Regions from separate parts of the Arthrobacter sp. P1_H7 genome, predicted to be linked through region 1. Evidence: predicted binding sites of a transcription regulator. Region 1 holds the regulator's gene; the other holds the start of a gene.
The links. The regulator LexA, encoded in region 1, represses DNA repair genes until DNA is damaged. The targets are predictions, from matches to a motif close to TCGAACANNTGTTCGA.
Positions count from the first base shown of each region.

Region 2: the regulator LexA is predicted to act here: its motif matches at 828-843, upstream of AC1DXI_RS12575 (LexA family protein).

Region 1 covers NZ_JBFUCO010000002.1:436,026-439,054, forward strand. Annotated here, with positions in the region: gene AC1DXI_RS02705 (ATP-dependent DNA helicase) at 1-987, shown strand, start outside; gene lexA (transcriptional repressor LexA) at 1,079-1,828, opposite strand; gene AC1DXI_RS02715 (LysM peptidoglycan-binding domain-containing protein) at 2,203-2,778, shown strand; gene AC1DXI_RS02720 (histidinol-phosphate transaminase) at 2,847-3,029, shown strand, end outside.
Region 2 covers NZ_JBFUCO010000011.1:78,142-81,170, forward strand. Annotated here, with positions in the region: gene AC1DXI_RS12570 (hypothetical protein) at 1-412, opposite strand, end outside; gene AC1DXI_RS12575 (LexA family protein) at 857-1,288, shown strand; gene AC1DXI_RS12580 (Y-family DNA polymerase) at 1,297-2,595, shown strand; gene AC1DXI_RS12585 (hypothetical protein) at 2,639-2,959, shown strand; gene AC1DXI_RS12590 (hypothetical protein) at 2,966-3,029, shown strand, end outside.

The DNA.
Region 1 (3,029 bases):
GGCGGACGCCAGCTGGCCCGTTCACGCCTCATGGTCATCCTGGAACTCTGTGAACGCCTCCTTGCAGCGCGCGAAAACCGCGAAGTCGTGTGGTTCTCCCGCAACAGCAGCTTCGACCCGGCGCAGGGCTACTCACAGCCGGACGAGAGCGCGCCGGCCTTGATCAATGTGGCCCCGCTGAGCGTCGCGGGACGGTTGCGCGAAGGCCTGTTCGCGGACCACACCGTCATCCTGACCTCGGCCACACTGGCCATCGGCGCTGCCTTCGAACCCGCCGCCGGAGGCCTGGGCCTGGTTGGCAACGGCGCCCCGAGCTGGACCGGCGTCGACGTCGGATCCCCGTTCGACTACCCGAAACAGGGCATCCTCTACGTCGCCCGGCACCTGCCAAAACCCGGCCGCGGAACGTCCCCCGAGGCTTTGGACGAACTCGAGAAGCTGATCCGCGCGTCCGGCGGCGGTGCACTGTGCCTGTTCTCCTCGCGGCGTGCGGCCGAGGAAGCAGCCGAGGCCATGCGGCCCCGGCTGGGCCTCAGCATCCTGTGCCAGGGGGAGTCGACCATGACGGCGCTCGTGCGGCAGTTCGCCGACGAGCCTGATACGTGTTTGTTCGGCACCATGTCCCTCTGGCAGGGCGTCGACGTCCCTGGCGTGTCCTGCCGGCTGGTGGTCATCGACCGGATTCCCTTCCCGCGGCCGGACGACCCGCTGATGACGGCACGTTCGCGGGCTGTGGCCCAGGCCGGCGGCAATGGCTTCATGGCCGTCTCGGCCACGCATGCCGCCATCCGCCTCGCGCAGGGCGCCGGACGGCTGATCCGTTCGACCTCGGATAAGGGCGTGGTGGCAGTGCTGGATTCGCGGCTCTCCACGGAGCGCTACGGCGGCTTCCTGCGCGCGGCGCTGCCGCCGTTCTGGCCCACCACCGATTCATCGATAGCCATGGCGGCCCTGAAGCGCCTGGCGAAGGACTCCGCGAAAGACTAAACCCCAGGCCGGGCCGCCACCCTGCGCCGGAAATCCGCGCGGGGTGGCCGCTACTGGCGGCCTGGCCCGGGATGGCTAAAGGGAGCGCAGCTTAGAGGGAGCGCAGTACCGAGACGACCTTGCCCATGATGACGGCGTGGTCGCCGAGGATGGGCTCGTACTGTGTGTTTTGCGGCAGCAGCCAGGTGTGGCCGTCCCGCTGGCGGAATGTCTTGACCGTGGCTTCGTCGTCCAGCAGGGCGGCAACGATGTCGCCGTTCAGGGCATCACCCTGGCGGCGGACAACCACCCAGTCGCCGTCGCAGATGGCGGCGTCGATCATTGAATCGCCAGCGACCTTGAGCATGAAGAGTTCGCCATGGCCCACGAGCTGGCGGGGCAGCGGCATAACGTCCTCCACCACCTGGTCCGCGAGGATCGGCCCGCCGGCGGCGATGCGTCCGACGAACGGCACCATTACCGTGTCAGTGGCGCTGGCGAGCTCGGTTACCGACAGGCCGCCGACGGCCCGCAAGGGACTGGACTTCTCGACCCCCGATATAGGCGTGGTCCCCTCGTCCAGGGTCAGCGGCATGAGCACTTCCATGGCCCGGGGCCGCTTCGGATCACGCCGCAGGTAGCCAAGCTTCTCGAGCTGGGAGAGCTGGTGGGTCACGCTCGAGAGGCTGGCGAGACCGACGGTGTCGCCGATCTCGCGCATCGACGGCGGGTAGCCCTTGTCCGTGACGGACCGCTGGATGGTCTCCAGGATTTTCTTTTGCCGGACGGTAAGGCTCTTGGGGGCCCGGGCGGGCTGCGGGCTCCGTGGGGTGGCCCTGCCGCCGGTGGCTTGTGCTGCCATGTTCGCCAATGCCTTTCCGTTCCGCCCGGCTGCCGTGGCTGCTGTCACCGGGAACTTCCGGCCTGAAATGTCAGACCCTGCTGATCAACTACGAATGGATTCCCACGGGGAGTTCGAAAGTGGGAGTTCAAAGTGGTTGTCCTGTCCCTCAAAAATAGGCCAGCCGCAGACCTTTTTCAAACATTTGTTCTAGCGAGTCTCGACATCGTTCGTTAGTAAGTGCTAAAACAGAACAAGCAAGATTCGAATATGTGTTCGATTTCGCTGACCTGGGTTCGCAAGCGATGTTCGGTTCTATGTTCGAAGGTTCGGCCGGTTGGCGGCGAGTACGTGAGTACGCCGGGCGGCAACTATGGTCCAGGAGGGCTCAGTTCATGTCAGTTTCAAGCGCGTTTCACGGCACTAGCATTCAGGGCATCACGCCCCGCCGCCGAGGTGTTGTTCCGGGCGGCGCGGCGGATCTCCGCAGCATCGGGCACGGCATCGTCGGAAACGGCGACATCAGCGAAAGCGGCATGGGCCAGGACAGTTCCCGTTACGGCAACGTCTACCCGCTCAATGCCAGGCGCCGCACGTCCGCGACCTCGCAGGTGCCGCAAGGGGCCGCGGGCGCGGTTTCCGCCGGCCGGCCGAAGCAGCCGCCGCTGCGGCTCACCCGGCGCGGACGCTTCGTCTTTTTCGGTGTCCCCCTGATCCTGCTGGCGGCGTTCATCCTGTCCTTCAGCGGATTCCTCAACGCCCCCGCCAAGGCGGCAGATTCCGCGGACCAGCTCTCGGTGACGCCGACCGTTTCCGTCACAGTGCAACCGGGGGAGTCCCTCTGGGCCATTGCGGGGTCGGTGGCTCCGGAGCGCGATCCCCGCGACGTCGTGGCGGACATCGTGCAGCTGAACAATCTGGACGCCGCGGGTGTCATGCCGGGCCAGCAGCTGTTCGTCCCGTCCAAGTAACCTCCCCCAGATGCCGTCGCAGGCGTCACAGTTTCAGCGCCCGTCCCGCTACCACTTAAACTGGTCACGTGACTGACCAGCTTGAGCGCCTCAACCGACTGCCCCTCCGAGCCAACCTGCGTGGCCTGCGTCCGTATGGCGCGCCGCAGCTGGACGTCCCCATCCTGCTCAACGTCAACGAGAACACCCATGGGGTCCCGGCCGATGTCCGCGCCGCGATCACCGAGGCCGTGAGCGCCGCCGCTGCCGGG
Region 2 (3,029 bases), on a different contig from region 1:
TAAGGGTGTAAATTTTCCCGTCTAGATCAACACGCATGTAGCTCGGATGTGGAGCTTTCAGCCCGTTATAGGCCCACCCAAAAACCAGAAGAGCTTCTGTGGCGACTTCCTTCCAGCACCGCTTTTCGACTTCATCATCGAAGGTACGGTTAACCAAATGTTTCGTATTTCTGTGTGCCTTCGGTGCGCTGCCAAACGTTAGGAATCTATAAACGAAGTAGGGCAGCGCGGATTCGGCGTCAATGCCCTCCTCACGCGCCGTGGTGAAGGGGATGCTTCCCCCGGCGTGCACGAGACTGAAAACTTCGGTGAAGTAAGGCCCCCCAGCGACCAGCCACTTTAGGTAGACGTTGGCGTCCCTGTCGATGACACGGTGATCGCGGCCGTCTTTAGTTGCCTCGACTACAAACATGTCTGAATCTCCCCCCAGCTAGCAAATTGCCAGCATTTGAACCCCCGGCCAGAAACGGAGCCACGCTTATCACTGCTAGATATTCTTTCTGCCAGTACTCTAATCGGCAATTCTTGTCCATTCTTGTCCCCCGCAACTCACCCTTCTGGGGCTGAACCATTCCGTGCGCCTTTGTGGTCATAGGAACAACCCTGCCCTCACTCAGTTTCCGCTTCTTCCCTGACGCCTGCATGCTCCTTGCAGGGCGAGGCCCAGGGCAGCAGTCCGCGCCGCTGGGGGCTGACGCCAATCGCTGCGTCGCTTCGAGAGAGTGCCCGGGCGCCGGTTGGACGCCAGGGGCCCGTGTAGGTCCACTGAGTGTCTGCAATTGGGTAGAGTCCATCTTTTGTCGGCCCATCCGGCTACACTGAATGTATCGAACATATATTCGAATAAGGGTGTGTTGTGGGCGTTGTTGTCGGTCCCCGCGTGATAGACGCGGGCATGTCGTTGCTGTCGGTGCTGATCTCGCCGGTCCCCGTTGCGGCCGGGTACCCCTCGCCGGCGCAGGACTACTTTGATGGGCGGATCGATCTGAACGAGCACCTGATCAAGGACATCACCAGCACCTACGTCGTGCGGGTCTCCGGAGACTCGATGGAACGCGCCGGCATCAGCGATGGCGATGAACTGATCGTGAACAGGGCCCTGGAGCCCAAGGACGGGTCCGTAGTCATCGCCGTCCTGGACGGGGAATTGACCATCAAGCGGCTCCGGATCACGGTAGCCGGCGTCGTGCTGCAGGCGGAGAATCCGGCGTACCCGGACATCCGGGTGCCATCCTTGTCGGATCTGGTCATCTGGGGCGTCGCGACCCGCTGCCTGCACCATGTTTGAGGCACACGATGTCTAAGCCCGCCCCGATGCGGCGGATGCCGCAGATCGCGCACGTGGATGTGAACTGCTTCTACGCCTCGGCCGAGCGGGCATTCGACCCGTCCCTCGAAGGCCGGCCCGTCGTCGTCCTGTCCAACAACGACGGCTGCGCCGTCACCCGGTCCCCCGAAGCCAAGGCCCTCGGCATCGCCCTGGGTGAGCCCTGGTTCAAACTCGCCCCGCGGGCCAGGGAGTGGGGACTCGTCGCGCTGTCCAGCAACTACGAGCTCTATGGGGACATCAGCGCCCGGGTGATGGAACTGCTCGGCCGCTACAGCGCCTGGCTGGAGGTCTACAGCATCGACGAGGCCTTCCTCGGCGTCAAAGGCACCCCGACGGACCTGCTGACCCTGGGCCAGACCATGAAGGCAGCCGTGCGGCGCAACGTCGGGGTTCCGGTCTGCGTCGGGATCGCCGGGACCAAGACCCTGGCGAAACTGGCCAACAAATGGGCCAAGCACAACCCCGCCTTCGACGGGGTCTGCCACTGGGACTCCGTTCCCGCCGCCGCCCGGGAGGCGCTGATGCGCCGGCTGTCCGTGATCGAAATCTGGGGCGTCGCGACGCGGCTGACCAAACGCCTCAACGCCTTAGGGCTCCATTCCATCCTTGACCTGTCCCGGGCCGACCCGGTGATGATCCGGGACCGCTTCTCCGTGGTCATGATGCGCACCGTCCTGGAACTGCAGGGCACCCCATGCATCCCGATGGAGGAAGAACGGATCGGCCGGGACCAGCTCATCTTCTCGCGCTCCTTCGCCACCCCCATCACCACCGCCGCCGGCATGCGGCAGGTCATGAGCGTCTACGGCCAGCAGGCCTCGGCACGGCTGGCCAAACACGGCCTCCAGGCCAAGATCCTCACCGCCTTCGCCGGCACCTCGCACTTCAACCCGAACGACACTTCCTACCCGTCGGTGTGCGTGCCGCTGCCGATGCCCACCGCCGATCCCGTCCTGCTCACCAGGGCCGCCCACGCACTCCTCCCCCACATCCAGGAAGGCATCAAGTACGCCCGGGCAGGCATCATGGTCACCGACCTGCGGCCCACCGGCAACCAGGCACCGCTGGCCCTGTTCGAAAACCCGCACGAGGAACACCGCATCGGAACCCTCCTGGAAGACGTGACCCGCCGGTACGGGCGCGGCTCCATCGGACTCGGCCACGCCGGCATACGGGGCGGGCCGGACTGGACCATGAAACGGGACATGCTCTCCCCTCGCTACACCACCCACTGGGACGAACTCCCCCTCGTCAAAGCCGCCTAAGACCAACACACCCCCGCATCACCGCACCACGAAAGACCACCCCATGACCCTCAGCACCGAAACCCCCACACGAACCCTTGACCTTCAGGTCCGGCTCGACCCGGCAGGCAAGCCCCTCGCCATCCGGCACGAGGGTCGGATCTGGATTGTCGATCCCGCCACCGAGTCCCGGCACTGGATCGGCGACGACCCCCGGCAGGGCACCCGATGCACGGCCGCCGATGGCGGCGCCAGCCCGGCCGGCAGAGAATACTGGCGCGTCGAGGCCCGGCTGGGGTCGAATTCGGCGCTGCGCACCTTCACGCTGCGCCGGAATCCTCGCTCCGTCCAGTGGCTCCTGGCCGACATCAGCGACGGCGGCTAGGCAACGGTGGCACTGAACCGTCAGCCGATCAACGACCAGACCTGGGCAGGGATCAGAACAGAATTCACGC